Regions from separate parts of the Rhizobium sp. P2_G9 genome, predicted to be linked through region 3. Evidence: riboswitches for the same ligand, from Rfam matches in the RefSeq annotation. Region 3 holds a riboswitch; each other region holds the start of a gene.
What was found. A riboswitch is a leader RNA that binds a small molecule or an ion and turns the genes downstream of it on or off. The one in region 3 is predicted to bind cobalamin.

Region 1: another riboswitch for cobalamin. It lies ahead of cobU (bifunctional adenosylcobinamide kinase/adenosylcobinamide-phosphate guanylyltransferase); the one in region 3 lies ahead of bluB (5,6-dimethylbenzimidazole synthase).
Region 2: another riboswitch for cobalamin. It lies ahead of AC1DYF_RS17465 (aromatic ring-hydroxylating oxygenase subunit alpha); the one in region 3 lies ahead of bluB (5,6-dimethylbenzimidazole synthase).

Annotation. Positions count from the first base shown of each region.
Region 1 is NZ_JBFUFK010000024.1:44,415-54,172, forward strand. Features, by position in the region: gene AC1DYF_RS20220 (peptidoglycan-binding protein) at 1-32, shown strand, start outside; gene AC1DYF_RS20225 (glycosyltransferase) at 320-2,902, shown strand; cobalamin riboswitch at 2,958-3,328, shown strand; gene cobU (bifunctional adenosylcobinamide kinase/adenosylcobinamide-phosphate guanylyltransferase) at 3,431-3,958, shown strand; gene cobW (cobalamin biosynthesis protein CobW) at 3,963-5,012, shown strand; gene cobN (cobaltochelatase subunit CobN) at 5,042-9,118, shown strand; gene AC1DYF_RS20245 (dimethylsulfonioproprionate lyase family protein) at 9,115-9,720, shown strand; gene cobO (cob(I)yrinic acid a,c-diamide adenosyltransferase) at 9,717-9,758, shown strand, end outside.
Region 2 is NZ_JBFUFK010000019.1:65,017-76,101, forward strand. Features, by position in the region: gene metH (methionine synthase) at 1-1,423, shown strand, start outside; cobalamin riboswitch at 1,494-1,697, shown strand; gene AC1DYF_RS17465 (aromatic ring-hydroxylating oxygenase subunit alpha) at 1,825-3,072, shown strand; gene AC1DYF_RS17470 (FAD-binding oxidoreductase) at 3,086-4,192, shown strand; gene AC1DYF_RS17475 (hypothetical protein) at 4,195-4,422, shown strand; gene AC1DYF_RS17480 (DUF3299 domain-containing protein) at 4,501-5,046, opposite strand; gene AC1DYF_RS17485 (DHA2 family efflux MFS transporter permease subunit) at 5,236-6,711, opposite strand; gene AC1DYF_RS17490 (AAA family ATPase) at 6,886-10,356, opposite strand; gene AC1DYF_RS17495 (metallophosphoesterase family protein) at 10,356-11,085, opposite strand, start outside.
Region 3 is NZ_JBFUFK010000037.1:97,995-109,079, forward strand. Features, by position in the region: gene glyS (glycine--tRNA ligase subunit beta) at 1-1,845, shown strand, start outside; gene AC1DYF_RS27215 (hypothetical protein) at 2,149-3,348, shown strand; gene AC1DYF_RS27220 (helix-turn-helix domain-containing transcriptional regulator) at 3,682-3,999, shown strand; gene AC1DYF_RS27225 (glycosyltransferase family 2 protein) at 3,996-4,511, opposite strand; gene AC1DYF_RS27230 (PA0069 family radical SAM protein) at 4,636-5,796, shown strand; gene AC1DYF_RS27235 (ribonuclease HII) at 6,020-6,667, shown strand; cobalamin riboswitch at 6,716-6,901, shown strand; gene bluB (5,6-dimethylbenzimidazole synthase) at 6,949-7,677, shown strand; gene AC1DYF_RS27245 (F0F1 ATP synthase subunit B) at 7,737-8,228, opposite strand; gene AC1DYF_RS27250 (F0F1 ATP synthase subunit B) at 8,243-8,845, opposite strand; gene AC1DYF_RS27255 (F0F1 ATP synthase subunit C) at 8,922-9,146, opposite strand; gene AC1DYF_RS27260 (F0F1 ATP synthase subunit A) at 9,218-9,967, opposite strand; gene AC1DYF_RS27265 (AtpZ/AtpI family protein) at 10,014-10,367, opposite strand; gene AC1DYF_RS27270 (cell wall hydrolase) at 10,633-11,085, opposite strand, start outside.

The DNA.
Region 1 (9,758 bases), on a different contig from region 3:
TGGTCATCTGCCGCAGGCGACGCTTCTGCTGAGTCAAAGCCGCGTTCGCAAGTCTCGCGACGGGCCGTTTCGACGGCCCGTTTTGCTATTGGTATCGGCACAGGATTGAATGTTTCCCCGCCACGTCTGCAGTCCTTCATGGACAAAGCGGCTTGCCTATTGCCCACTTTTTGACGATAAGCGCGGCGTCGGCGAGACATGGCATGTCCGATCGCAGGATCGCTCAAGTCAGTCAAATGCTCGGCAGGATGGAGCCCGCAGGCGCCGCTGCCGATGGAATAGCCGTTGCCGGACGGCGCTTGTTTGAAGGCGAATGGTCGTGCAGGATAGTGTCGAGGACGTCGTTTCCAAGTATTTCGAGAAATCGCAGGGTTCGCCTGCCGAAGGTCTCGAAGGCCTAGCGACGACGACCCGCGAGGAGCAGCGGCTCGCCTCTGAGCAACGTGCCGAAAGCCTGCTTAAGGCTCCCGATCTTGCCTCGCACGCCATCCCGTTCATTCGCGAGCTTCTTGAGACGCGCCAGCGGCGGCTTGCCTCGGCATTTTCTCAGAACCTGCTGGCCTCGCCGGAGACGGAGGTGCTTGGGCATCTCGGCATGGCTCTCGTCGCACTCGGCACCGAATATAGTGATTTCGCCTGGCATCTTTTCAACAAGGCCGGCCGCGACCATGCCATGCAGGTCGTATCGGGTGCGTTTTTCGGCCTGTGGCTGGAGAAAGAGCCGGAGGCCGCGCAGGCTAGGCTCACCGCGATGCTCGATGCGGAGCCAAAGGCTCTAAAGCAAGCCGACCTTTGGCTGATCGCCCAGCGCGCCGGGGCGCTGAAGAACTATGATCTGCTGGCGACGCTGATCGAACGGATCGCCAAAATCGATCCCGCTTTCGGGGGACTGACGGAGGAGGAACGCATCGACCTCGAATGGGCGCGCGACTATCTCGCAAGCAATCCCGAGCGCGATCATCCCGCCACGCCGGCTTCCGAGGCCGAGACGATCAATCTCGGCATCATCGACTACAAGATGATCGATCGTCACCATGCGACGACCAATATCGGCGACTATGTCCAGACGCTCGCCTTCCTGTCCAATCTCGCGCGCTTCCAGTCCGTACGCTATGACGACAGCGAACTCGGCCGCAAGCTGGAAGAACTGAAGACGCGGATCGCCCCTGAAGGCCGTTTGGTGAAACGGACGGCGAAGATCCGTCCCATCGCAGTCAATCGCGACTTCTCCTCCTGGGATTCGATTCCCGAGAAGACGTGGATGTTTGCCTATGGCTGGTACATGCATCCCGTCTTCGAGACGATGTTCGATTTTCCGTTCCATGATAACATCCGACCGATCTTTATCTCCTTCCACGTCAACAATCGCGAGATGCTGTCGGACAAGGCGATCGACTATCTGAGGAAATACCAGCCGATCGGTTGTCGCGACTGGACGACAGTCTATCTGTTGCGCGAAAAGGGCGTGCAGGCTTTCTTCTCCGGCTGCGTCACCACCACGATCGGCCAGATTTTCACCGATGACGTCCCGCATGCCGGCGAGGATACGATCGCGCTCGTCGATTATTCTACCAAGGACGACGAATTTGCCAGTCTCAACGCCGTGCCCTATACGCAGGCCGAAGACGGTGTGCGCGAAATGAAGCTCGTCGATGCGCTCGACGCTGCGACCAAGCTGCTCAACGGCTATCGGCGCTATTCGAAGATCGCGACGTCGCGGCTGCATTGCTATCTTCCCTGCACCTCGATTGGCCTCGATGTCACCTTCAAGCCGAAGAACAAGGGCGATGTGCGCTTCGAAGGCCTGATGCGGCTCGGCAAGCCGCGCTTCGAACGCATGCGCAGCAATATTGCCGAGAAGATCGAACTGATCCTGCGGCTGATCTTCAACGGCGCCAGCGAGGAGCGCGTTTACGAAAAATGGCGCAATATCTGCGAAGCAGACCTTGCCGCAGCTGACGCCTATTGCGCGGATTTTCCGGCTTGGCCGGAGCCGTCCTTCGACATCGGAGCTATCGTCACTGCGCTGCGCGCCGATGCCTATACGCTCAACCCGGTTGCAGAGGGGAGCAATCCTGTCATTGGCGCCTTCGCGCTCGACGCCAATCTTTGCGACATGCTGCCGGTGACGATTGAGTCGGCGGTCCGCAATCTCTCGCGGCCGGCCATTTTCCACGTCCTGGCCCGCGGTATTGCGCGCAGCTATTTCGAGGATCTGGCCGCTGATTTCCCGGAAGCGCAGTTCACCATCTACGATTTCGACAAGGTGAACTATACCGACGATCTGAACCTGCTCAAGCACACGACCGCATCGACGATCGACCGTTTGCTGCTGCCGGATTTGCTCGGGCACGTCGATAAGATCATCTATCTCGACGTCGATATCGTCATCCAGGGCGATCTGGCCAAGCTCTACGACATGGACCTTGGCGATGCGCCTCTGGCAGGCAAGAGCAGCATTCCCTTGTCCTGGCGGACGGGTCACGACCTCTTGCAGCGCGCCACTTACCGGATGAAGAGCGCCAAGGCCTGGCAATTGCGCCGCCATCTGCATGCCTGTGGACGACTCGATTTCCGGGCTTTCAACGCCGGTGTGACGCTGATGAACCTGGCGCAGATGCGTGACGACCAATCCTCGCGCCTGACCGTGCCGCTGGTCGAGAATTTCGCCATGAACGATCAGGACGCGCTCAACATGTATGCACGGTCCAATCGCGCCGAATTCGATCCGATCTGGAACGCCGTACCGGCGCAGGAACCGACTGGCAATGACGGCATCCTGCATTTTGCCGGCACTGCCAAGCCCTGGGGACCGGGGCATATCCTGCGCGCCGAGGAATATGCCCGATACAAGTCGCTCTATGAAGCCCGCCGGGCGAGCCGCAAGATGGGTGCTGCATAACCAAACCGCCGCCGACAATGTCGCAGATGCGATTGACTTGTCGCAACGGAATCCCTAGTTCTTGACGATGTTTGGTTCCCGAAAGGCTTTGCCCCAGGGATCAAAAGGGAACGGGACGAATGGACCCAATCAGGGCATTGTCATCCCGGCCGACCCCGCGACTGTAGAGCGGCGAGGCATCCCCAGGAGTGATCGACGTCGATATCGCGGATAAACGGCATGGTGCCGCAGGCGCGAAATGGGGCAGAGGTCGCTTCAAAGCCACTGGAATGACGCTACGGCAACACGGACTGGACGCCTCTTCTTCTACGAATCGTCGGTCTGCGCAGCGCCCAAATTCCGGGAAGGCGAGGGGATGTCGATAGCGTGTGAGAAATCCACGTGGCAACCGCGAGCCAGGAGACCTGCCAGACAAGCAAGGGGCATTCTCGCCCGGTTTTTATTGGCCAGCAGCACGGAGGTTGTGATGGCGCCCGATCCTGTTCGCAGCCTTTGCGGCTGTATAAATAGCCTCGCGGTTTTCGCGTGATGGCCGCTCTTTCTTCTCCTGCCAGCGTATTCGTCCTGGGCGGTGCGCGCTCCGGCAAATCGTCTTTTGCAGAGCGGCTGGCCGCCGAGAGCGGGCTTGCGCGCCATTATGTCGCCACTGGTCGGGCCTGGGACGCCGAAATGGCGGACCGCATCGCACATCATAAGGTGCAGCGCGGCGACGCCTGGACGACGCATGAAGTGCCTGTAGACCTTGTCGCAACGCTTCGGTCCGTCGATCATCCGGGAAATGTCGTCCTCGTCGACTGCCTTACGCTCTGGCTCACCAATCTGATGATGGAGGAGCGTGCGCTGGCGCCGGAATTTGCCGCGCTCGCCGACCATCTGGGGCAAGCGAAAGCCACGCTGATCCTGGTCTCCAACGAGGTCGGGCTTGGCATCGTGCCGGAAAATCGCATGGCGCGCGATTTCCGCGACCATGCCGGCCGGCTGCACCAATCGATCGCGGCGAAAGCCCGCGACGTCTATTTCGTGGCGGCCGGATTGCCGCTGAAGATGAAGGGATAAGACCATGCAGAAGATACCCGCCACGGTGATCACCGGCTTTCTCGGCGCCGGCAAGACGACGATGATCCGCAACATGCTGATGAATGCCGGCGGCCGCAAGATCGCGTTGATCATCAACGAATTCGGCGATCTCGGCGTCGATGGCGACGTGCTCAAGGGCTGCGGCGCGGAGGCCTGCACCGAAGACGACATTATCGAGCTCAACAATGGCTGCATCTGCTGCACCGTGGCCGACGACTTCATTCCGACCATGGAAAAGTTGCTCGAACGCAAGGACCGGCCGGACCATATCGTCATCGAGACATCGGGTCTTGCTCTCCCGCAGCCTTTGGTCGCCGCCTTCAACTGGCCCGGCATCAAGACGGCGGTGACCGTCGATGGCGTGGTGACCGTGGTCGATAGCGCCGCCGTCGCCGCCGGCCGTTTCGCCGACGACCATGACGCGCTCGACGCCCAGCGCGTCAACGATCAGGGCCTCGACCACGAAAGCCCGATCGAGGAACTGTTCGAAGACCAATTGACCGCCGCCGATCTGATCGTGCTCAACAAAGCCGACCTGCTTGACGAGGCGTCGTTGAAGTCGGTACGTGACACCGTCACCGGCGCTACCGCCCGCAAGCCGCGCATGATCGAATCCCGCCACGGCGATATTCCGGCTTCGGTCCTGCTGGGCCTGGGCATCGGCACCGAGAACGATATTTCCAACCGCAAATCGCATCACGAACTGGAGCATGAGGGCGACGGCCATGCGCATGACCACGACGAATTCGAAAGTTTCGTCGTCGAACTTGGCGCTGTCGACGAACCGGCCGCCTTCATCGAAAAGCTGAAGCCGATCATCGACCGTCACGACATCCTGCGCCTCAAGGGCTTTGCCGAGGTCAAGGGCAAGCCGATGCGGCTGGTGATCCAGGCTGTCGGTTCGCGCATCGACAGCTATTTCGACCGCGCCTGGACGCCGGGGGAGACGCGCGGCACACGGCTGGTGGTGATCGGTTTGCATGACGAGATGGATGATGAAGCGATCATGCGGGAGATCAAAGCGCTGGGGTGAATGGCGTTGGATTGAATAGGTTTTAGCGAATGCATCTTCTTCTCGCCCAGAAAGGTTCGATATCAGACAGCGACGAGGCCTTTGATCTCGGCCAGTCGCCGGGCGATATCGTCTTCCTGTCCGCCGCCGATACCGAGATCGCCAGCGTCGCAGCGTCGGCCAACAAGGGCGCGGCTGCATGGCGGTTGGTCAATCTGGCGAGCCTCAAGCATCCGATGTCGATCGATATGTGGGTCGACAAGACGGCGCGGCATGCGAAGTTGGTGGTTCTCCGGGCGCTGGGCGGCGTCAGCTATTTCTCTTATCTCATCGAAGCTTTGAAGGCCGGCGCGCAGGCGCACGGTTTTGCTTTGGCGGTGTTGCCTGGCGATGATCGGCGGGATGCCGGGCTCGAGCCATGGTCGACAGCGGCGAGGACGGATTGTGAGGCGCTGTGGGCGTATCTGGTCGAGGGTGGAGCGGAGAATATCGGGCGGTTTGTTCGCTATGCCGAGATGCTGATTTCGGCGGGCGAGAGGCCGGAGAGCGCGCAGGCGCTGGCGAGGGCGGGTATCTGGTGGCCGGGTCGGGGTGTCATTGGTTTCGATGAATGGCATGCCTCGGCGTTACCCCCCTCTGTCCTGCCGGACATCTCCCCCTCAAGGGGGGAGATCGACCTGTGGCGGACTCCCGCTCCAATCTCGACGTCTGGACTATGGCAGGGAGCAGGCGTCCAGCCAATCTCCCCCCTTGAGGGGGAGATGTCCGGCAGGACAGAGGGGGGGTACACTTGTGCCCAAGACAAACGCGTGCCACTCGCCGTCATAACCTTCTACCGCGCCCTCGTCCAAAGCGGCCAGACGGAACCCGTTGCGGCCTTGGTCGATGCCTTGACCGCCCGAGGCCTTGGTGTCCTGCCGATTTTCGTCTCCAGCCTCAAGGAGCCGTTTTCTGCAGACTTCATCCGCACCCTGTTCGTCGACCTCTCCCCGGACGTCGTCCTCAACGCCACGAGTTTCGCGGTCGTCTCTCCCGGCGCGGAGAAGACCGGCACTGTGCTCGACGAAACCGGCGCCCAGGTGCTGCAGGTGATCTTCTCCGGCTCCTCTCGCGAAAGCTGGGAAAATTCCTCGATGGGGCTTTCGGCGCGCGACCTCGCAATGAACGTGGCCCTGCCCGAAGTCGATGGGCGCGTGCTCACCCGTGCGGTCTCTTTCAAGCGCGCCGCAACCTATGACGAGCGCGCTGAGGTCAACATTGTCTCTCCGGTGCCGGAACCGGACCGGATCGAATTCGTCGCCGAACTCGCGGCCCGCTGGGCGCGGCTCAGGCATATCGACAATGCCGACAAGCGCGTCGCGCTGATCATGGCCAACTATCCGAATCGTGACGGCCGGCTCGGCAACGGTGTGGGGCTCGACACGCCGGCGGGTTCCGTGGAAGCGCTGAGAGCGATGCGCGACGCCGGCTATGTGACCGGCGAGCTGCCTGAGGATGGCGACGCATTGATCCGCCATCTCATGGATGGTCCGACCAATGCGGCGACGGATGGCCGGGTGATCCGTCAGGCGCTTTCCTTGAGTCATTACAAAGCGTTCTTCGCAAGCCTTCCCGTTCAGATTCAGGATGATGTCGTGGCGCGCTGGGGTGCGCCGGAGGCCGATCCATTCTTTCTCGACGGTGCATTTGCCCTGCCGCTTTCGCGTTTCGGCCAGGTGCTCGTCGGCATCCAGCCGGCGCGCGGCTATCACCTCAATCCGAAGGACACCTATCATTCGCCGGACTTGGTGCCGCCGCATGGCTACTTTGCCTTCTATGCCTTCATCCGCGAGGCCTTCGGCGCCGATGCGGTGATCCATATGGGCAAGCATGGCAATATGGAATGGCTGCCGGGCAAGGCCATGGCGCTCTCCGCAAATTGCTATCCGGAAGCCGTCTTCGGCCCGCTGCCGCATCTCTATCCGTTCATTGTCAACGATCCGGGCGAGGGCACGCAGGCCAAGCGCCGTTCCTCGGCCGTGATCATCGACCACCTGACGCCACCGCTGACAAGGGCGGAAAGCTACGGTTATCTCAAAGACCTGGAAGCGCTGGTCGACGAATATTACCAGGCGCAGGGCGCCGATCCGCGGCGCCTGCGGCTGCTCAAGAAGCAGATCCTCGATCTCGCCGGCGACACCGGGCTGCGTCATGACGCCGGCATCGACGGGCTGGACGAGGATTCGGCGCTGCAGAAGCTCGATGCCTGGCTCTGCGATCTCAAGGAAATGCAGATCCGAGATGGATTGCATGTGTTCGGCGTGTCGCCGGACGGGCGGTTGCTGACGGACCTCACGGTGGCGCTCGCGCGAGTGCCGCGTGGGTCGGGAGAGGGCGGTGGGCAGAGTTTGCAGCGGGCGATCGCAAAGGATTTATTCGAGGGAGTGCCGTGCGGTGCCCCCCCTCTGTCCTGCCGGACATCTCCCACTCAAGGGGGGAGATTGGATGGGGTGCCGCCTCTGCCTCAAGCTGAGGTCGTGCTTGCAGTTACCAGTGAGAATTTGGGGCAATCCGGAAGCCGCGAGTCAATCTCCCCCCTTGAGGGGGAGATGTCCGGCAGGACAGAGGGGGGTATTTCCGCATTCGACCCTCTCGACTGCGACATGGCCACAGCGTGGAGTGGCCCAAAGCCTGACATCCTTGCCGATCTCTCAGACAGCGCATGGCGCACGAACGGCGACACCGTTGAGCGCATCGAAATGCTTGCGACAAAATTGGTCTCGGGTGAAACCGCCTGCCAGCCAGACTGGGATAATGTTCTGCAGGTCATGGATGAGATCGAAACCCGACTGAAACCTTCCATCAGCGCCTGCGGCCCGTCCGAGATCGAGGCCCTGCTGCGTGGCCTTTCGGGCCGTTTCGTCGCGCCCGGGCCATCCGGCGCACCGACGCGCGGGCGGCCGGACGTACTTCCTACGGGCAAGAATTTCTACTCCGTCGACACCCGTTCCGTACCGACGCCGACCGCCTGGACGCTTGGCAAGAAGTCGGCGGAACTGTTGGTGACACGCTATGTGCAGGATCACGGCGACTGGCCCAATTCCTTCGGCATCACTGCCTGGGGCACATCCAACATGCGCACCGGCGGCGACGACATCGCCCAGGCCATGGCGTTGATCGGCGCTAAGCCGGTTTGGGACATGAGCTCGGCGCGGGTGACGGGCTACGAGATTATTCCCGTTGCGGTCCTCGCGCGTCCACGTGTCGACGTGACGCTGAGGATTTCCGGCTTCTTCCGTGATGCCTTTCCGGAGCAGATCGCGCTGTTCGACAACGCGGTGCGGGCGATCGGCGCGCTCGACGAGGACGAAGCCGACAATCCGATCGCGGCGCGGATGAAGCGGGAAGCCGCAGACCTCGACAAGCGCCGAGCCGGCAGCCGCGTCTTCGGCTCGAAGCCGGGTACCTATGGCGCTGGGTTGCAGACGCTGATGGACGAAGGCATCTGGGACGACCGCAGCGCGCTGGCGGAAAGCTTTGTCGAATGGGGCGGCTACGCCTATGGCAGCGACGAAGAGGGGACCGAGGCGCGTGACCTGTTCGAGGCCCGGCTCGCCACACTGCAGGCAGTGATCCAGAACCAGGATAACCGCGAGCACGACCTGCTCGATTCCGATGATTATTATCAGTTCGAAGGCGGCATGGCGGCCGCTGCGGCTGAGCTTTCCGGCACGCAGCCGGTGATCTATCACAACGATCATTCCCGCCCGGAAAGGCCGGTGGTGCGCTCGCTCGAGGAAGAGATTTCGCGCGTCATGCGCGGCCGCGTGGTCAATCCGAAATGGATCGAGGGCGTGATGCGGCATGGCTACAAGGGTGCTGCCGAGATCGCTGCGACGGTCGATTTCATGTTCGCCTTTGCCACGACGACGGGAGCAGTCAAGGATCATCATTTCGAGGCGGCCTATCGCGCCTTCCTGATGGACCAGCACGTGCATGATTTTATCGCGGAGAAGAATCCCGTAGCGCTCGAAGACATCAAGGAAAAGCTGATGCAGGCGATCGACCGGAAATTCTGGACGCCACAGAGCAATTCGGCCCGTTTCGATCTGGCGCCGGCAACAGCAGCGATGGAGCCGCAGAAATGAGGATGACTTCGGAAATCGCCAGAGCTCTCTACGCCTATCTCGATAGCCGCAAGGCCGAGGAGCCGGTGAAGCGCTTTCTCGCCGATTTCAGCTGGCCGGACGCTGAACGGGCCATCGAGCCCACTCGTCTGAAGGTGGTCGATGGCCTATCGGGCGTCAGCCCGCCCGCCGGCGAAGCCGAGCGGGCTTTGCTCGATACTTTGGTAAAGACCGCCGGCTTTCTCGATTGGCGCCAGACCTATGGCATTTCGGATTTCAGCCAGGAATTCTTGGACAATTACGGCTGGGTCGAGATTTTCGGCACGCGCGGGCATTATCAATCGGAGACGATGGCGGGTGGTTTCCTGATGCTCGGCCCGCACACTGTTTATCCGGACCACCATCACATTGCTGAGGAGATCTACATCCCGCTGACGCAGTATTCGCTGTGGAGCATGGATGCGGCGCCGTTCCAGTTCCGCATGGCGGGTGAGATCATTCATCATCGATCGGAAATCTGGCATGCCATGCGCACGGCCGACAGGCCGATGGTGGCGCTCTATCTCTGGCGCGGCGGACCGCTCGACCAGGTATCGACCATTGTGGAAAGAGGCATCAATTGACCGAAGAAACCGCCGAAACAGCCGATCACGACGACGCG
Region 2 (11,085 bases), on a different contig from region 3:
CATTGTCGGCGTCGTGCTCGCCTGCAACAATTACGAGATCATCGATCTCGGCGTCATGGTGCCAGCGACGAAAATCCTCGAAACGGCAAAGGCGGAGGATGTCGATATCATCGGCTTATCCGGCCTGATCACGCCATCGCTCGATGAGATGGTGCATGTCGCCTCGGAAATGGAGCGGCAGGGTTTTGACATTCCGCTGCTGATCGGCGGCGCGACGACGAGCCGCGTCCACACGGCGGTGAAAATCCATCCGCGCTACGAGGCGGGCCAGGCGGTCTATGTCACCGATGCCTCGCGCGCGGTCGGCGTTGTCGGCAGCCTGCTGAGCGCCGATATGAAGCAGGGCTATGTTGACGCCATCCGCGCCGAATACCGCAAAGTGGCGGACCAGCACGCCAGGGCGGAGGCTGCCAAGCAACGTGTCAGCCTGGCCGCTGCCCGCGCCAACGCCCACAAGATCGACTGGGCGAACGACCAGCCGCCAATGCCCACATTTCTCGGCCGACGCGTGTTCGACACCTGGGACCTCGCCGAACTCGCCCGCTATATCGACTGGACACCGTTCTTCCAGACCTGGGAGTTGAAAGGCCGCTATCCGCAAATCCTCGAGGACGAGAAGCAGGGTGCGTCGGCGCGGCAATTGTTCGACGATGCGCAGGCGATGCTGCAGAAGATCATCGAGGAGAAGTGGTTCGCACCCAAAGCAGTGATCGGCTTCTGGCCCGCCAACGCGGTCGGTGATGACATTCGCCTGTTCACCGATGAAAGTCGCAGTCAGGAACTCGACATCTTCTTCACGCTGCGCCAGCAGCTGACCAAACGTGACGGCAAGGCCAATGTGGCGCTCTCGGATTTCGTTGCCCCGCTCTCGTCCGGCAAGCCGGACTATGTCGGCGGCTTCGTCGTCACCGCCGGTATTGAGGAAGTGGCGATCGCTGAACGATTCGAGCGGGCCAATGACGATTATTCTTCGATTCTCGTCAAGGCTCTGGCAGATCGTTTCGCCGAGGCCTTCGCCGAGCGCATGCACGAAGTCGTGCGTAAGGAATTCTGGGCCTATGCGATGGATGAAGAGTTCGCGCCGGATGAATTGATCGGTGAACCCTACCAGGGCATTCGCCCCGCGCCGGGTTACCCGGCGCAGCCCGACCATACGGAAAAGGCGACGCTTTTCCGCTTGTTGGATGCAGAAAACACGGCTGGGGTGAGCCTCACGGAAAGCTATGCGATGTGGCCGGGATCATCGGTCTCCGGCATCTATCTCAGCCATCCGGAAAGCTATTATTTTGGTGTCGCCAAGGTGGAGCGCGACCAGGTCGAAGACTATGCGGCGCGCAAGGGCATGGCTGTCGCAGAGGTCGAGCGCTGGCTCGGGCCGGTGCTGAATTACATTCCGGAACCGACGGCAGAAGCAGCGGAATAAAGCCTCCAGATTGTTGTGGCTACGCCATCGCGCTGTCGCAAATGACGTTGCGATGCCGCATCATCTGTGGTCTCATGAGGATGCTTGAGGTGCCGGACGGTTCTTGGAATCGTCCGGAGAATTGGGAAGCCGGTTAAAATCCGGCGCTGCCCCCGCAACGGTAGCAGAACGTAATTGCGACGGGAGTCCACTGGGCCAACAGCCTGGGAAGGAGTCGCAAGGTCCGAAAGGACGGTTCTGGAGCCCGGAAACCAGCCTCGGGATTTTAACTCGACTGATCGCGGTGGGCGGTCAAGAGGCGGATGGCTCGTGGCGTCGGAAACCCTAATCCGAAGAACGCGACGGCTGCACGTTTCCCTATGTCCACCATGCCCAGTCCTTGAACCCGACGAGGACCGACCATGGATATCCGTTCCGAAATGCTTTCCCGGCTGAAGACCCGCAAACCCGGCTTCAGCCTCGCTCAGCCATTCTACATCGACCCAGACTATTACCAGCAGGACCTGGAGCATATCTGGTACAAGGATTGGCTCTTCATTGGTCACGATTGCGAAATCCCCGCTGCGGGCAATTATTTCACCGTCCAGGTCGGTGCCTATCCTGTCGTCATCCTTCGAGACAACGACGGAAACATCAAGGCTTTCCACAATTCCTGCCGCCACCGCGGTTCGCGTGTCTGCCAGGATCACAAGGGTTCGGCGGCGAAGCTTGTCTGTCCCTATCATCAATGGACCTACGATCTCGACGGATCGCTGCTCTTCGCCCGGCAGATGGGCGAGAATTTCGACAAGACCGGTTTCGGCCTCAAGTCGGTCGCCTGTGAACTGGCCGGTGGCTATCTCTTCATCTCGCTCGCCGACCAGCCGATGGATTTCGCACCGTTCCGGGCGATGATGGAGCCCTATTTCCTGCCGCATCGGCTGCGCGACGCCAAGGTCGCCTACGAGAGCACGATCATCGAGAAAGGCAACTGGAAGCTCGTCTGGGAGAACAACAGGGAGTGCTACCATTGCGCCGGCAATCACCCGGAGCTCTGCAAGACCTTCCCGGAAGCGCCGACTGTCAGCGGCGTCAACGGCGCCAAGGACGATCCGGAAATCGCCGCACACTGGGAGAAATGCGAAGCCGCCGGCCTGCCGAGCGCCTTCGTCATCGATGAGCAAGGCCAGTATCGCACCACCCGCATGCCGCTACTGCGCGAGGCGATCAGCTACACGATCTCTGGCCGCAAGGCGGTGCAGATGCGGCTTTCGGACAATGTCAATATGGATCGGATCGGCACTTTGCTGCTCTACCACTATCCGACCACCTGGAACCACATCCTCAGCGACCATGCCATTACTTTCCGCGTCCTGCCGATCAGCGCCACCGAGACTGCGGTCACCACCAAATGGCTGGTGCACAAGGACGCGGTCGAAGGCATTGATTATCGGCTTGACGAACTCATCCATGTCTGGACCGAGACCAACGACCAGGATCGGCAGATCGTCGAGGAGAATGCGCGCGGCATCCATTCGCCGGCCTATGAGCCAGGTCCCTATTCGGAAATGCWTGAAGGCGGTGTGATCCAGTTCGTCGACTGGTATGCGAGCTTCATGCAAGAGCGGCTGGCCGGCACGGGCAAGCCCGCGCTCCGCTCCGTCGCCTGACCGGGAGGGCACCATGAACATGATGGTGACCGGCGTCACACCAGCGGCTTTGCCGCTCGATCGATCGAAACCGTGGAATTCCGCACGCCAGATGCTGGTCTGCACCAGCGTCGTCGACGAAGCACCGGATGTGAAGACCTTTACCTTCGCCGTCGAAGGGGGAGGCTGGTTCAGCTATGTGCCAGGCCAGTTCATCACCGTGGAACTGCGCGCCAAGGGCGGCGACCTGCATCGCACCTATACGATCTCGTCCTCGCCATCACGGCCTTATGCCATCGCCATCACCATCAAGGCGCAGCCGAACAGCATCGGCACGCGGTGGATGTTCGATAATGTGAAGCCCGGCAGCCGCATTCGCGCCTATGGGCCAAGCGGCCATTTCACGCTGGCGCGCCACGAGGCGAAGAAATATCTGTTCATCTCCGCCGGCTCCGGCATCACACCCATGATGTCGATGCTGCGCTGGCTGTCGGATTGCGCGCCTGGCACGGATGTCGTCTTTCTCAACTCGGCGCGGCGGCCGGAGGAGATCATTTTTCGCGAGGAGCTCGAATTACTGGCCAAGCGGATGGCGAACCTGTCGCTCGGCTTCTTGCCCGAAGGGCGATCCGTCGCCTCGCCATGGGCAGGCCTGATGGGCCGCCTTGACCGCCATAAACTGTCGATGCTGGTGCCGGATTTCATGGGCCGCGAGATCTTCTGCTGCGGGCCGGAGCCGTTCATGAACGCGGTGAGCGGGATCATCCGCGCCGAAGGCTTCGACATGGGGCATTACCATCAGGAAAGCTTCGGTGCGACGTCGATTGCCGAAACCGTCCACAAGCAGGCCGAGGATGTCACGATCGAGGGCAGGGCGGTCGGAACGACCGTCAAATTCCTTGGTTCGAACGAGGAGGCCGTGTGCGAGCCGGGCAAGACCATCCTCGAGACGGCGCGTCTGGTAGGCGTCCGCATTCCTGCCGCCTGCGAATCCGGCATCTGCGGCACCTGCAAGGTTTTGAAGCGTTCCGGCGAGATCGACATGCGCCACAATGGCGGCATCAGCGACCAGGAGGTCGCTGGCGGCTTCGTCCTCGCCTGCTGCTCCAGGCCGCTGACCTCTCTTGAGATCGAGGCGTGATCGTGGGGGAGATCATCAACATACCAGACACGTCCGAGGACATGTTCCTCGCCTGGTTCTTCAAGCTGCCTGACAGCGCCAATGTCGCCGATGCAGCGCGTATCGAAATCGCCCGCATCGACAGTGCCGCGTCACCGTCGGATGAGGTCGCGCGTCTTCGGTCGCTGCTATACCAAGCCACCCTCAACCAACCTGCTGCCTCACGCCAGCGCCGGCGGCAGCGCCATTGATACGCATCGAGGAGAAAACCATGAAAGGCTGCAGCCCCTAGCAAGACCTCTGAGCACGCCAACGATAGTGATCGGCGATCAGAGAAAACTCCAGGCGGATGTCCCCTTCAAGCTTGGATCCCGTCTTTCCGTCTGTTTGCTGACCTGAGCCTGGCGCATGGAATAGCCGTATTCGACCACTTTGACGCCATCGACGACGAACAGCTGCGACTCGTCGAGACCAGGCTGCAGCGCACCGGTAATCGAGACGAATTCGTAGGATTTCGTGATGTGGAACGGTGTCTTCGGGAAAACATGGATAATCTGGTTCGCCGGCGGGGCGGGCATGTGGCTGCAGGCTCCCGCGACCGGCACCAGCAGGAATTCGTAGACCAGATCTCCTTCGCTATCGACCGGCAGGACAAAGCCGGTCAGCTTAATGATCGTACTGTCGTGGTTCCAAGGCAGCGTTTCACCACCCGGCCCAGGCTTGGCCACTTCGGAGAAAGGATCGCTCGGTCCCTGATTGGCAGGCCGCAACTCGCTCCACAGGATTTCCTGCGTTTGCGCACAGACAGCGGATGTCGCGTAGACCAGGCCAAAGGTGACGATTGCACACTTCAGAGGGGTGAGGCGGAGTCGCATGTCTGCATTCCGAGAAGCTGATCTGGCCACAAGGCACGCTGTTCCTTCGAGGCCTCGCGGGGAACTATAGAGCTCCTCCAGCCAATGACAATCGGGTATTTTTGATCGGGCTCCGTCCTCATGTAGGCGATCTCCAGCCTTGTCGCCGTCAGTTTTCTCTACTCACCGATATTTCAGCCGTGGCAAATCTCAGTGCGGTGCGCCTTGACCTCCATTCGCCGGTTTCTTGATGAAAAAAGCAGTGACGACCGCCGCGATCGAGATGATCGCGCCGCAAAGGAACGCCCCGCGTATTCCGGCCGTGGTCGCGGCCGCCGCTGTGACGCCGTCGCCATGGCCGACGCTCGAAGCGGTCATCGTCATGATGGCGACGAAGAGCGCGGTGCCAGCGGCGCCGGCAACCTGCTGCGTGGTGCCGATCATGGCGCTGCCATGCGAATAGAGGTTGGGCGGCAGGGCGCCCAGGCTGGCGGTGAACAGCGGCGTGAACATCAGCGCCAGGCCGATGCTGAGCACGATATGGGCGGCCAGCAGCAGCCAGAACGACGTGTTCGGCTGGATGAATGTCAGGCTCCACATCAACAGGCTGAACAGGATGGCGCCGGGCACGACCAGCGGCATGGGACCATGCTTGTCGAACAGGCTGCCGACCGTCGGCGCGCAAAGGCCCATGATCAGGCCGCCCGGCAGCAGCAGCAGGCCGGTCTGCAGCGTCGTCAGGCCGAGCACATTCTGCAGATAGATCGGCAATAGGATGAAGACGCCGAACATCGACATCATCAGGATGACCATCATGATCGCCGGGATGGTGAAGGCCTTGATCGTCAGGGTGCGCATATCAAGCAGGGCCCGATCCTGCCTCTGAAGCTGCATCTGCCGCAGGATGAAGAGCGCGATGACGAACGCACCCACGATGAGCGGGATCCAGGGCGAGATGATCGGCGGATGGATCGCCGCCTCGCCGAGGCCGCTCAGGCCGTAGACGAAGCTGCCGAAGCCGATGGCCGAAAGCGGAATGGAAACGAGATCGATCGGCGCCGTCTTCGGCTCCGTGACATTGCGCATCTTCCAAGCGCCGAGCGCCAGCGCTGCCAGCGCGATCGGCAGGACCAGCAGGAAGAGCCAGCGCCAAGGGAGTGTGCTAAGGATCAGGCCCGAAATCGTCGGCCCGATCGCGGGCGCCACGGAGATGACGATCGAGATATTGCCCATCGTCTTGCCGCGCGATTCCGGCGGCACCAGGTGCATGACCGTGGTCATCAGGAGCGGCATCATGATTGCCGTGCCCGATGCCTGCACGATCCGCCCGATCACCAGCATGGGAAAGCCCGGCGACAGCGCCGACACCAGCGTGCCGGCACTGAACAGCGCCATGGCCAGCATGAACACGGGCCGCGTATTGAGCCGTTGCAGCAGATAGCCGGTCACCGGGATGACGACGGCCATGGTCAGCATGAAGGCCGTGGTCAGCCACTGCGCCAGGCTGGCGGAAATCTTGAGATCGGTCATCAGGTGCGGCAGCGCCACGCCCATGATGGTTTCATTGAGAATGACCACGAAGGCGGACACCAGCAGCAGGCCGATCACCAGCTTGTTGCGGGCGCTCTGGTCCTCTGTTTCGGGTATATCTTCGGCATTGGAAACGGCTTGGGAATCGAGGGTCATCGCGGTGCCTTCAACGGGTGCTGGAAAGATCGGCGCTCAAAATCTGCGAGCATCACCATGACGCTGCGGTGAGAGACGATCCGACAATCTTGCCAATATTTTTTCGCTCGGGCCGTTTTCAAGCCGAGTTATGCAGGTGATGATCCCGCTCCGGGGACATCGAGTGCCTGCCCCTCAAGGCAGCCGGTGTATAACTACACCAGGAACGACACGCTCGGCAATCTCACAAAGATGCCAATGATGCGTCAGGTAGATCACCTGTCCCACCTTGGCCATTTCGCCGAGCAGGCGGAACACCTCTTCGGAGCGGGGATTGTCGAAACTCTCCATGATGTCGTCGGCGACAAATGGGACCGGCGGACGGAGTGCGGCGAACTCCTCATAACCGGCAAGCCTGAGCGCCAGATAGAGCTGGAACTGGGTGCCGGTCGACATGGCATCGGCAAGCTTCGAACTGCCGTCACCCGACACGCCGATCAGGATTTCCTTGTCCTTGTCGGGTTGCGAGGTAAGGCCTGAATAGCTGCCGCCGGTGATCAGGCGAAAAGCCTCCGAAGCGCGGTTCATCATCGAGCTGCGATGTTTTTCGCGGTAGATATGCAGCGCCTGTTCGGCGGCGAGCGTGCCGGTCCTGAGTGTGAGATAACGTCGCGCCAGATCCTCGATTTCGAGGAAGATGGTGCGACGTCTGGCTTCGATCCGGGCGACCGCGTCGTCGCCGCCGACGGCCTCCAGCTTTTGCCATGCCAGCGACATGTCGGAATAAAGCAGCTTTGCCTGCTCGGTCAGGTCCTCGATGCGCCTGTCCAGTTCCAGTGCATCGCGTTCGGTGGCATTGGCATCGATACCGGCAAGCGTTTGCTCGGCCTCCTCGAAGCTCGCCGCCCGCAACAGCTCGGTGATCTGGTGGCCGAGCGCAACAATCCGCTCTTCCAGCCTCTCCCGGTCCTTCGCCAGGTTCAGGAATGTCTCGACCGTCGCCAAGGAATCCGCATCAAAATAGGCGGTCAATTCGTTCTTTCGCGCGGTGTGGACGGCAAGTTCCTCCTCCAGCCCGCGGCGCCTGGTCTGCTGTTTTTCCAGCTCCGCTTGTTTGTCGGCCCGTAGCTGCGCGGCACGCTTTGCGGTCGCGTGGCGCTCGACCAGCGCATTGGCGGCGGCGAGAGGATCTCCTGATGGTTGGCTCTGGCCGCTTTCGGCAAGCAGGGCAGCGATCTCGCCACTGAACTGCTCCTGGTCACGCTCCATCGCGGCGATGCGCTGCGAGAGATCATCACGCTCCCTTAGCACGGCAGGTAGCGTGACAAGAACGTCGAGCATGGCGCGTACCGCAGCGATCGACCCGGCTTTGTCGGCAAACCACGTGCGTGACAACGCCGCGCCCCAGTCGCGGTCCCAAGTTGAAATGCCGGCATCCGCCTCGCGCAAAACTCTTTCGCGCTCCGCCAGATCACGCGCGAGATCGGCAAGCGCTTTTTTATGCGCCAGTCGGGCCTCTTCTGCAGCCTTGCTCGCGGCAAGCACATCGCTTGCCGCCCGCGCGAGGTCCGGCAGAGGCAGTCCATCAGCGTCGATCCCGGCACCGGCAAGCGCAGTCACCAGCGCGGCACCGTGTTTTGCCAATTCGGCGCGGAGAGCTTCCACCATATCGTCTGCCTGCCGGACATCATCCGAGGCCGCAAGCGCCGTAGCGCGTCTGGTGCTCCACGCCTCCAGCAGGGCAACGCGGTCCACCGCACCGCCATCCTGCATCAACGGCTCGGGCAAGAGCCCGCCGACCCGTTCGGCAAGCGCGTCGTGTTCCGTCCGCGCCTGCACCAGAAACTCCTGTTGCCGCCCGATGGCCGCCGCGGTCTCCGCTTCCGTCTGCCTGAGCTGGCGCAGTTCGGCCAGGTCCTGCGCCCGCGACAGCCGGCCGGCCGATAGCGCGTCGTCCTGCCACATCCGCTCTTCGAATGTCCTGGCGGTGTTGCCATCCAGCGTCACGAGATGCGCTTGCCACGCCGCATTGCGCTCGGCGCGAAGCTTTAGCGCCTCGGCATCGTCTATGGGACCGCCGGCGGTAAAGGCTGCGATACGGGCCTTGGCCAATGCCTGTTCCGTGCTCAGGTCGCGCAGCCTCGCTTCATGTTCGGAAATGCGCCTGTCGATCGCGGTTGCCTGGTTGCGCCAGGCCTCGATCTGTCGCGGTTCTGCAGAGGCCATTTCCCGCAGGGCGTCGGCGTCGCCTGCCCAGGGGGTGAGGTGCGCGAACTGGTTCTCCTGCTTGCGCTTTGCCTGCGCAAATGCGCGCTCTTCAACAGCCAGCCGCGCCCCGAGATCCGTTCCGGTCAGGCGGTTCAGCGCCACGTCGACGCGGCCGAGAAGAGCTGGATCGGCGGCAGAAGCGCCATCCCAGGCTTTACCCTCTTCGCGCAGTCGCTCCAGATTCTCATGGGTTCGGGCGAGTTCACGTTTCGCTGAGGTCAGCTCCGCCTCGACGCCCGAGCGTTTTTCGATCAGGTCGCGGATAATGCCGACCAGCGATGCCGGCAGCAGCAGCGATTCCGGCGCGGTGTGGCCGGTTTGCTCCAGCTCGGCGAGCAGACGGGTGAGCGTGCCGTCCTGTTCGGCGAGCACCAGCCGGCGTTTTGGCAGGTCGCCCTCGGCCGCCAGATAGCGCACGCGTGCCTGATCAATCATGTCCATATGGGCGGCGATCGACAGCGCCTTGTCATCGATCACGATCGCCTCGATCTCATCGGCAAGCTGCCGTGTCGAAAGGTCAATCGTTTCGACAAGCGCCTGCAGGCGCGTCTCGTCCCGCAGGAGCACCGGCAGCAGCGCAAACCATTCTGCCGGCGGCCGTGGCAGGTCGCCCAATTCGGCCGCCTCGGTTCTGAGCCGTGCGAGCTCCAATGTAGCGGGCAGCGCGCTGAGCAGCCGGGACAGTTGCTGATGGCGGGTTTTAGCATCGGCCAGCTCGCGCGTGGTGGCGCCATAGGCGGCGTCGGCTTGTTCATGCGTGTTCTTCAGCGCCTGATAGGCGGAGGCCAGGGTGTCGATGGCGTTGCGGTCGTTCTTCAGACCCTCCAGCGCGCGCTTGAGTTCGGCGAGCTTTGTGCTGGAAGAACGCTTCCTGTAGATCGTGCCGGCCTCGTCGGCGGCTGTGACCAGCGACCGGCTCAATCCAGCGAGGCCCGAACTGGCCGAGAACAACAACTCGCCAAGTTCGCCCCGGCTCTGGATAATGGCATTGCCGCCATCCTTGAGCGACTGGTCGTCCAGTGAAAACATGGTGCGATAGGCCTCGCGGCCGATGCCGCTGAGGGCGCCGGCCAGCAGTGCCTCGTTGATGGGCTGGCCGCGCTCATCGACGAGACTGCCGGTCCTGAGTTTGAGCCGCGCCAGTTCATGCACCTGGCCGTCGAATTCGAGCCGTGCGCCGACTTTCATCGTGTTGTACGGATGCAGGAAATTATAGCCGCTACGCTCGGCGATGCCGTAAAGCAGATCGAGATAGGCGGCGAAGGTCGTGGACTTGCCGGCCTCATTCAGGCCGTAGACGATGTGCAGGTCCGGCTTGTCCGGCCTGGCGGCGCCGAAATCGATCGAATGATCGGTGAACTTGCCGTAGCGGGTGAGATCGAGCCGGTTGAGGCGCATCAGCTCTCCCCTTGATCGACGGCCTTCATGCGGGCGGCGATGTCCTCGGCGCCATCGGCGAGCAATGTGTCAACGAAGCCCTCGAAACTCGCTGCGTCCCGACCGGCGAAGTCGCGGCTTTCCGGCGGCAGATCGGCCAGCAGCTCGCGCACCATTTCCCTGACCTCGTCGCGAAAGCCGGTGCGGGCCATGACCTCGTCACGCATCAGTGCGCCGAGTTCGATGATCGGATCGGCAGCCGATGTCTCGGCGCTGGCCATAGACGTCTCGACGGCAAGCTCCAGCTTTTCGATCCAGGTCCGGCCGATCCGGTCGCCGCGCTGCTCTGCCTCGGCCAGCATCACGTCAATGTCGCGCCGCAATTGCCAGGAAAGCGGGGTCCGGCCGTATAGCCTGAGGCGGGCGACCAAATGCGGCGAGGCGACCCTCGCACGCTCAGCCCCGAGCGCCGCTTCGATCGCCGCGACCGCATCGCGCCATTCGCCAATCCCGGTGAGGTCGACATCGACCCGCTCGAACTGCGCCACGCTGGTCAGGCGTTCTTCGACATGGACCGAATGGTCGTCGCCAATGGTGACCAACGACACGGTCTTGGCTCCGGCTTCGTTGATGTCGCGACCCTGCGGCATGCCCGGCATGATCACCGTGGCGGCGCCGGGATGCTGGTTGCGCTGGTGGATATGGCCGAGTGCCCAATAGTCGAAGCCCGACGCATGCAGGTCGAGCACG
Region 3 (11,085 bases):
CTGACCTCGATCGACGAGGCGATCAAGCAGAGCGACCCGAAGAAAGGCGAATTCTACGTCGCCGTGATCTCCAAACCCGGCCGCTCGGTCGAGCAGATCGTCACCGAGGTGATGCCGGAGATCATCCGCGCATTTCCCTGGCCGAAATCGATGCGCTCGGGCGCGGCGTCGGCCAGGCCGGGCAGCTTGCGTTGGGTGCGTCCGCTGCAATCGATCGTCTGCACCTTCGGCTCCGAGCACGAAGAGACCGTGGTGATCCCGTTCGAAGTCGATGGCATCGTCGCCTCCAACATCACCTACGGCCATCGCTTCCATGCGCCTGAGCCGATCACCGTCAAGCGCTTCTCCGATTATGTGTCGAGCCTGGAAAAGGCCAGGGTCATCCTCGACGCTGAGCGCCGCAAGCAGATCATCCTGCAGGACGCCAAGAACGTCACCTTCGCCTCGGGTCTTGATCTGGTCGAGGACGAGGCACTGCTGGAGGAAGTCTCGGGCCTGGTCGAATATCCGCATGTGCTGATGGGTTCTTTCGAGGAGGATTTCCTAAAGATTCCGCAGGAAATCATCCGGCTGACGATCAAGACCAACCAAAAGTGCTTCGTCACCCGCCGCAACGGCAGCGACGCGCTCTCCAACCATTTCATCCTCGTCTCCAATATCGAGGCAAAGGATGGCGGTGCCGAGATCATTCACGGCAATGGCAAGGTCGTGCGCGCCCGTCTCTCCGATGCGCTGCATTTCTACAGGCGCGACCAGGGCGACATGCCCGACCTCGACACGCTGACCGCATCTGCCGCCAAGTTCGGCCTTGATCTCAAGAAGCCGCTTGATCAGCGCATGGCCAAGCTGGATCACCTCAACGTCACCTTCCATGCCAAGCTCGGCACGCAGGGTGATCGGGTGGAGCGCATTCGGGCACTGGCGTCGGAACTGGCGAAAGTCACCAAGGCCGACCCGATCAAGGTCGACCGCGCCGTGGTGCTCGCCAAGGCCGATCTTCGGACCGAGGCAGTCGGCGAATTCCCGGAACTGCAAGGCCTGATGGGCCGAAAATATGCGGTACTGCAAGGCGAGGATTCATCTGTCGCGGCAGCGATCGAGGACCATTACAAGCCGCAAGGCCCCTCGGATCGCATTCCAACCGATCCGGTCGCTATCACGGTGGCACTGGCCGACAAGCTGGATACGCTGGTTGGCTTCTGGGCGATCGACGAGAAGCCGACAGGTTCGAAAGACCCCTATGCGCTGCGCCGCGCAGTGCTGGGCGTGATCCGCATTCTTCTTGAGAACGGCATCCGGTTACCGTTGCTGACCATAGCCGAGGATCGAGACCTCCTCTCCTTCTTCCATGACCGACTGAAGGTCTATCTCCGCGACGCCGGCCGCCGCCACGATATCGTCGACGCCGTTCTGACCGAAGATGCCGATGATCTTCTGACCATCGTCCGCCGCGCCGAAGCGCTGTCGACCTTCCTCACCTCCGAGGACGGCACCAATCTTCTGGCCGGGACCAAACGTGCCACGCAGTTGCTGGCGGCAGAGGAAAAGAAGGGCACGGCGATCGCCGATCGCATCGACCTGCAATTGCTGACGCTTCCAGCCGAACGGGCGCTGCACTCGGCAATCGTGACGGCCTCTCAAGGGGCTGCGGAAACTGTCGCTCGCGAAAACTTCGAAGGCGCCATGGAAGCGTTGTCAAAGCTGCGCAGCCCGGTCGACACGTTCTTCGACACCGTGCTGGTCAACGACGAGAACCCGGAGATCCGCGCCAATCGGCTCGCACTGCTTGCCGCGATTCGCAGTGCCACCGGCACGGTTGCGGATTTCTCCAAGATCGCTGGATAGGTCTTCCGCCCACTTGAATGAGATAATCCCCGGCTTTCCCTGCATGTTGAGCCGGGGCCCGCATGTCATCGTCCGCGCGTCGGAAAATGCGTCGCTTTGCTCCCATCACTCTGTGGGTGGGCGCTTGGCCTGTCGTAGAGAATTGCTACCGATCTTGGTGCTTCAAAAGCATAGGACAGCCGGACGCCTGTAGTTGCTTTTGCGAAATTTCCCGCTGAAACAAAATGAACAACGGCTTCACTCGAAGTATCTCGCTGAAACGTTCTATCCAGCAGAAAATGTCGCTACAAGGAAACCGGCTCCATGGTGAAGGTCATTCCACTCATCATCTCAATCGACCGCAAGCTCACGTCTGCCTACAAAATGACCGCCTCGAATACCACTTACATTCTGGAACAAGGGGCATCGATCACAACGGATAGTCCGGATGCGCTGTTTTACCAGGATGGCGTTTCAAATAGCCATCTCATCATAAAAGGACACGTAACCGGCGGAGACGGCAATACCGATACCGCCGTGAACTCTGACCCGAGCGGCTGCGACGTCAAGATCACCTCGACCGGGGTTGTCGAGGCCGGCGTCGGCGTTGAGCTGGGCTTTGGCAATCAACAACTCACCAACCATGGCACCATCGATGGCTCAAACTACGGCGTGTGGCTGCAAAGCGTCCAGCAGACGGTGACCAATTTCGGGCACATCTCGGGCGGCCAGAATGGCATCTCGGCCGGCGGCCTTGGTGATGTCAGCGTTGTCAATGAAGCGGGTGGCCGCATCACATCGCAAAGTGCCGCCGTTCAGTTCGATGGTTCGTATCATACGACGTCGACCCTGACCAATGATGGCTTGTTGAAAGGAGCATGGGCATTCTCCGGCAGCTACGGCGATGACACGGTGACCAACCACGGCCAGATGAAGGGCTTGATCTATATGGGCGAAGGGGACGACACCTTCGACAATCGTGGCGGCAAGGTCGATCATGATATCTACGGTCAGAAGGGCAACGACACGCTGATTACCGATGATGCCAAGGTGCATCTTCAGGAAGATGCCGGTGGCGGCACCGACACGGTCAAATCGACGGTGACTTACACGCTGACGGCCAATGTCGAAAATCTGATCCTGCTCGGCAATGCCAGTATTGACGGAACAGGCACAAAGAGCGCCAATGCGCTCACCGGCAATCACGGCGACAACACGTTGATGGGCATGGCCGGCAGCGACACCCTTGATGGCGGCCAAGGCAACGATCTCCTGGTAGGCGGATCGGGCAAGGACGTCTTCGTTTTCGCGACGCATGACGGTCAAGACACAATTACAGACTTCAAGGCTGGAACAGACCATATCGACCTGACAGGTCAAAATGCCATCAGTGACTTCAACGACCTGGTCAACAACCACGTGAGCGCGTCCAATGGCGATCTGGTGATCCACATGGGTACCGATACGCTGACCCTCCAGCATACCCTGGTCGGCGACCTCAATGTCAGCGACTTCTCGTTCTGAGCCAGATCTTCCGTCATTCGGTGACAGACCAAAAGGCAGACGCACAATGAGATGACATGCCTTGCCGGAGGGGAACCTTCATCGGCGGGCATGTCGCGATCCGGATCAGGATATGCCGAGGAATTGGCCGCCTTCCGAGAAATGCCGAAGCCCGTTAACCATTTGATAACGAAATGCCATTTCCGCCTCGGCGGTGTGGCTCATTGGCCACGCCTGGCCCGGCATTCATCATATTTCACGAAAATGAGAATTTATTTGATCGCGTCGCCGTGATTGCGACGAACTCGCCCCTATATATCCGAGTGTACTCAAATAGTGATCAGGATGCCGAAGATGGCTCTCCCAAAAGACTTCAAAAAGAATATCAGAGCCCGCCTGCAATCGGACCATGCCTTCCGCTTCGCGCTGCTTTCGGAGGCCGTGGAAGTGCTGCTCGGCGACGACCTGCCGACGGCAAAAAGCGTGCTGCACGATTATATCGAAGCGACGATCGGCTTCCGCGAACTGTCGGAACGAACAGGCATTTCCGAGAGAGGCCTGATGCGGATGTTCGGCAAGGCCGGCAATCCGCGTGCAGATCAGTTGTTCAAGGTGCTTGCCACGCTACAGCGCTATCAGGGCATCCAACTCTCCGTGGATGCCGCCGCCTAACGGCGCTCGCGCAGCACCCAGGCTGGGATCAGTTCCGACCGCAACGTCTTAGCGGCAGAGGCCTTGGCAAGCCCTTTGAGGTCCATGCCGGGCTGCACGAGTGCGCTGGCCTGACGCTTGGGCAGTACCAGGCCGAGTTCCAGTTCGCCCTTGCGCCGCCACCGTTTGAAGAACGGCCGGCGGAATCGGCGTGACGGCGAAAAGCGTGCCGGCGCCTTCGCGAGTGAAGCATATTCGAGGATTTCCTCGATCCAGCCGCTTTGCGGCCGCGCGCCAGGCTCCAAGAGCATCAGCCAATCGCCGCGCGCATTGCGGATCGTCTCGTCGAGCGTCCAGGTGTCGAAGAATTTGCAGCCCGCGGCGTCGGCAACGCGCGCGGAACCGTCGCGTGAACCATGGTCGAGCACGATCACGTCGCTCACCAATCCATCCACCGCGCCCGACACCAGCACCGCCAGCGTATGCGCCAATTCCGGCTCGTTATCCCGGCATTCCAGCAAAACAGTCAGCATGGTCAATCGTTATTACAACAGCCCTGAAAATGCCAGTCGGCAAATTTGTTCTTGCATTGTTCTCGTTTTGAAGATAGGAAAATAATCATGACGGGGCAGAGAGTCGCCTCGCAGGAGTTGCCCAATGATCAATCTGTCTCTTTCGAGGCAGGCCGCATTCGCGCCTGCCAACACGGCAGAGCTTGCCGATGGTTTGCTGAAGGAAAGCGGTCTGCGCATTGATATTGACCGCCGTCGCGGTCGTGGCGCCGGCATCAACCCGTCCGGCCGCTTCGAGCCGCAGGAGCGCGAAGTGCTCGATGACGGCTGGCAGACAATCGAAACGCTGGAGCCGTTCAAGACCGAAGTGCAGGTGGAAAAGCCGCGCGCGATCATCACCCGCAACGAAAGCCCGGACATTCCGTTCGACCGTTCGATCAACCCCTATCGTGGCTGCGAACATGGCTGTGTCTACTGCTTTGCGCGGCCGACGCATGCCTATATGGGCCTGTCGCCGGGGCTCGACTTCGAAAGCAAGCTGTTTGCCAAGCCGGATGCGGCAAAACTTCTCGAACGCGAACTCTCAAAGCCCGGCTACAAGCCGAAAGCCATTGCCATCGGCACCAATACCGACCCTTACCAGCCGATCGAGAAGGAATGGCGGATCATGCGCCAGATCCTCGAAGTGCTGAATGCGGCGAATCATCCGGTATCGATCGTCACCAAGTCGGCGCTAGTCATGCGCGATATCGACATCATCGCCAAAATGGCGGAGCGCGGCCTGGCACGAGTCGGGATTTCGGTGACGACGCTCGACCGGCGGCTGGCACGGCTGATGGAACCGCGCGCTTCGACCCCGTCGAGGCGGCTGGAGGCAATCCGGGCGCTGACCGAGGCTGGCGTGACGACGGCAGTGATGGCAGCGCCGATGATCCCTGCGCTGAACGATCACGAGTTGGAGCGCATCCTCGATTCAGGCGCTGCTGCCGGCGCCAAGGAGGCAAGCTATGTGCTGCTGCGCCTGCCGCTCGAAGTCAGCCCACTATTCCGCGACTGGCTGCTCAGGAATTATCCGGACCGCTACCGGCACGTGATGAGCCTGATCCGCTCGATGCGCGGCGGCAAGGATTACGATGCGGAATTCGGCAAGCGGATGAAGGGCGAAGGCCCCTATGCCTGGCAGATCAGCCGCCGATTCGAGCTGGCAGCCAAGAAGCTCGGCATTCGCAGGACGCGCAGCATGCCGCTGAACACGGAGCTTTTCGTGCCGCCGAGCGGTGCGGGCGTACAGCTCAGCCTGCTTTAGGTCTTTGTTTGTGCATGTCTTGGTCGATCCGGGGCGGCCCGCCTGCCGTACCGGATCGGCGAAAACTTCAGTGTCTCACTCGCACCCTGCCCGCATCAGGCCGAGGCACTGAATTCCGCGCCGCCGGCAATCCCTGTCCCGCCGGCCTGCGCACCCAGTCCTAGGAACGCCGCCCTCGTTCCGGGACTTGCGGGGAATCGGTGGAAGTGTCATTTGAACCCGCATGAGACTTCTCGCCGATTCCCTGCCCCTGGAGGAAATCGAGCCGGCTCCAACGTTCCGGTTCGAGCAGGGATTGATGCGCGACGGCTACCGGCTGGTGGCCGGCATCGATGAAGTCGGCCGCGGCCCCTTGGCCGGTCCGGTGGTCGCAAGTGCCGTGGTGCTTGACCCCGACAATATCCCTGATGGCCTTAACGACTCCAAGCAATTGACGGCGGAGCGGCGCGAAGCGCTCTACGAGCTCATTCTTGCCAGTGCGCTCGACGTGGCAATCTCGTCCGTCTCAGCGCCAGAAATCGATAGGATAAATATCCTGCGGGCAAGCCTCGAAGCCATGCGCCGTGCGGCGCATTCGCTGCATAGCCGTCCGCATTTTGCCCTCATCGACGGCCGCGACGTAGCGCCCGGCCTGCCCTGCCCCGGCAAGGCGATCGTTTCCGGCGATGCACGGTCCCTGTCGATTGCCGCGGCGTCCATCGTTGCCAAGGTGACACGCGACCGGATGATGGTCGCGGCAGGCCGCCGCTATCCGGGTTATGGCTTTGAATTCCATGCCGGCTACGCGACAGAGTTCCATCGCAATGCCATTGTCGAGCTTGGCCCCTGCGCCATCCACAGGATGACATTCCGCCCGCTGCGGAAGGATTGATTGCGGCATTCGAGGTCGGCGTACCGCTTGCCTCCCCTCACCGCTTCTGCTTAAACAAGTGTGTCCGGTGCCCAGAATATGGGAGAATCGGGAAGCCGGTGTGATGCCGGCGCGTGCCCAACGCTGTAAGGGGGATGGGCTGCCGGGCTTTTGCCTGATGCCACTGGGAAACCGGGAAGGCTGCAGCGCCAGATGATCCCAAGCCAGAAGACCGGCCGGACATGATAGACGCGGGCGCGCGGACGGCGCCAGCTGAGAAGGCATTCCGTCGGGGATTGACGATGCACGCCTCCATTTCTCGCCACCTTGCGGCGGCCGGTCCGTTTTCCGAATCCGAGACCGCAGCGGTCTACCGCGCCATTCATTCGCGCCGCGACGTGCGCAATGAATTCCTGCCCGATCCGGTGCCGGACGATGTTCTTCATCGCCTGCTGACAGCGGCCCATGCCGCACCGTCGGTGGGCTATATGCAGCCGTGGAACTTCATGGTCATCCGCGACGAAGAGAATCGGCGGGCTGTCCATCGCATCTTCCATGATGCCAATCTCGAAGCCTCCGATCGCCTGGAGGGCGAGCAGAAGCGCCGGTATATGTCGCTGAAGCTCGAAGGCATATTGAAGGCGCCGGTCAATCTCTGCATCACCTGCGACCGTAAGCGCGGTGGCGACTTTGTCCTCGGGCGAACGCATAACCCCAACATGGACCTCTATAGCACCGTCTGCGCCGTACAGAATTTCTGGCTTGCCGCGCGTGCGGAAGGCGTCGGCGTCGGCTGGGTCAGCATTTTCGACCATGACCGGCTGAAGACGCATCTCGGCATTCCCGAAAGCGTCGAGATCATCGCCTATCTCTGCGTCGGCTATGTCGAACAGCTCTATACCTCACCGGAACTGGCGGTGAAGGGCTGGCGGGAGAAAATCCCGCTCGACAAGCTGATCTACCGGGAGCGCTGGCCAGAGGCCTCGCATGTCCTGTCATTCTATCGCGAGATCGAATGCCGCAAGAAATGAAAAACCCGCCTCGGTGACGAGGCGGGTTTTAAAATGTGCTGGCAGTTGTCCGCTTGCGCTTAGTTGAGGCGCGCCTTGACTTCGCCGACGGCCTTGTCGAACAGGCCATTTGACGTATTTTCGTCCAGCTTGCTCGCCATCAGCTTTTCAGCGGCGGCGACGGCCAGGTCGACGGCAGCGGAGCGGACAGCGGTGATCGCTTCGTGCTCGGCCTGCTTGATCTTCTGCTCGGAGAGCGCAGTGCGGCGGGCGACATAGTCGGCCGTCTTCTGCTTGGCCTCTTCGGCCAGCGCTTCGGCCTCACGCTTGGCGACAGCGACGATCTCGGCAGCTTCCGCTTCGGCTTCCTTGCGCTTCTTCTGGTATTCCGCCAGAAGCGACTGGGCTTCTTCACGCAGTCTCTTGGCGGAATCGAGCTCATCGGCGATCTTAGCGGCACGTGCATCGAGGCTCTTGGCGATCATGCCTGGAACCTTGAGGTAGATCACGACGCCGAGAAAAATCACCAGGGCGACTTGTGCCCAGGTCTGGGCCCATAAAGTTGCATCCATGACGAACCTCCCGATCAGCCCTTGGCAGCCGCGACCGCGGAAGCGGCATCGGCCTTGTTTACGGATATGCCGGCAAGCGCTTCGACGATCTCGGCAGCCGTGTCTTCGGCAACCGTGTTTACCTCGCCCAACGCCCGGTTCTTGATCTCGGCGATGCTGGCTTCAGCCTCGGAAATCTTCTTGGAAAGCTCGCTTTCGAGCTTGGTGCGCTCTGCGTCGGCTTTGCCCTTGGCTTCGTCGCCGGCTTCGCGAGCGATCGCCTGCGCCTTGGAGCGAGCCTCGGCAAGTTCGGCCTCGTACTTGGCGACGGCAGCGTCGGCCTCGTCCTTCATCCGCTTGGCCTCGGCGAGGTCACCGGCGATGCGGCCCTCACGGGCAGCAATGATGCCGCCGATGCGTGGCGAGATCATCTTCGAGACGAGATAATAGAAAATACCAAATGTGATCGCGAGCCAGAGCAGCTGCGACGGAAAATGGCTGGGATCGAATGGCGGAAACGCCTCATGCTCCACCTTCGGCGGCACACCTTTTTCGGTGTTCGTCGCGGTGGCGGCGGGCTTGGTCGCGTCCGTTTCGGCGGCCGTGGCCGACAGAGCATAGGCTGTCGTCACAAACATTCCTACCTCCAGGCAAGGATATGGCATCAAAACAGGTCACGAGATTGCTCCCGTGACCCGGTGCTTTAAGCGCCAATTACTTGAAGAGGGCGAGCAGCGCGACGAGGAGCGAGAAGATGCCCAGAGCTTCCGTAACGGCGAAGCCGAAGATCAGGCGGCCGAACTGGCCATCAGCGGCAGACGGATTGCGAAGAGCGCCAGCCAGGTAGTTGCCGAAAATGCTGCCGAGACCGATAGCTGCACCACCCATGCCCAGGCAAGCGATACCTGCACCGATTAGCTTTGCTGCTTCCACGTCCATTTTGAACTCCTTTAGTGTCAGTTGTTGCGACTATTGCGTGGCGGGCGTCTTCGCCAGCCGGTTTCTTTTGATTAGTGTCCCGGATGCAGGGCGTCGTTCAGATACATGCAGGTCAGAACGGCAAACACGTAGGCCTGCAGGAAGGCGACCAGGAATTCCAGCGCCGTCAGCGCCACGGTCATGGCAAGCGGCAGGATCGCGCCGACATAGCCGACCGGACCGAGCAGACCGAGCGTGAAGACGAAGCCGGCAAACACTTTCAGGGTGATGTGACCGGCCAGCATGTTGGCGAAAAGACGGACGGAAAGGCTGATCGGACGCGAGAGAAAGGAGATTATCTCAATCGCGCTTACCAGCGGGATCAGCACGGCAGGCACGCCCGACGGCACGAACAAGCCGAAGAAATGGAAACCATGCTTCCAGATACCGTAAATCACCACCGTCAGGATGACGAGAAGCGCCAATGCAAAGGTGACGATGATCTGGCTCGTCACCGTGTAGAAGCCAGGCACCAGGCCGAAGAGGTTCGACAACAGAACGAACATGAACAGCGAAAAGACCAGCGGAAAGAACTTCATGCCCTGGCTGCCGGCACTGTCCTTCAGCATTTTGGCGATGAATTCGTAGGACAATTCTGCAAGCGACTGCGCACGACCGGGAATGACCGCCTTGGCAGACGATGCCCACATCAGAAAGCTAACACCCACGACGACGACGATCACCATGAACAGCGACGAATTGGTAAAGTCGAACTTGCCCAGCGGCACGATCGTGTTGATGTGGAACTGGTGGATCGGATCTACCTTGTCAGGGCTCGCCACGTGCGCTCTCTCTCATTTATCCTGTTCGCCAAACTGCGGATGCAGCTCAGCGCTTGCCGTTCTTCTCGCGGTGCTCGCCAATCCTGTCGACCGGATGAGGGGAATTCACGACCCCTGCCGTTCTCAGGACATTCAAGATGCCCGCACAAAATCCAAGGAGAAGAAAAACGATCAACCCCCACGGCTTGGTGGGTAGGACCAGATCGAGAAGATAGCCGATCATCGCACCGACGATCACGGCGGCGACAAATTCCGATGACAGCTTCAGCGCCTGCGAATAGCCAGTCCGGCCATCATTGGCGGCTTTGTCGTTGCCATCGTCGCCTTGTCGCGCCTGCGCCAGCTTGCTTTCGAGCTGCCGCTTGCGTTCTTCCAGACTGTCCTTGGGGTCCGTCTCCATCCCTTACTCCTCTGAAAAACAGGCCTTAACCCAGTCATTTCAGAGATGCAAGGCCGGTAGGGCCTCGATCGGAAAGCTTGACAGACCCCCGCCTCCAAGCCGGCTGCAACATAGTTTCAGGCTTTCGGATAGTCAAGGCAAGGACGGCCTAGAATTCACGCATTTTTACGCTGTGAAATCAGTGCGTTAACGCAAGGAAGCGTTTTTCCCGTTCAGACCGCGGCGATTCCGTCCGCGGCTGCGGGAATTTTGCCACTGTAAGCTATCAGCTCCAGCCGCCATAGCGGGTGCGGTAGAAGATGTGCAGCCCGATGCGGTCGACGCGGATCATGGTATGTGCCCAGTTCGGACGGACATAGGCCGCGTGGTAGTGGGTCGAATCGCCGATCTCCGGCAGGTAGATCTTGCCCGCCGTGACGGCAAGTGCGATTTCCTGCGCGATCTTGTACTTGGTATGCGACCAGACGATATCAGGGATATGGTCGCAGGCGAAAGAGAACTGGCAGGCATTGGTCCAGTCCTGGTTCTGATAGACGACACCGCAGATCGACTTCGGGAACGTCGGATTACGGACCCGATTCAACACCACCTGCGCCACTGCCGCCTGGCCTTTCAGCGGCTCGTTGGCAGATTCGAAATAGATGGCGTTGGCAAGACATTTCTGTTCCGGCGCGGAGAATACGCTCTCCGGCAGTACATTGGCCGCCCAGGGATGATC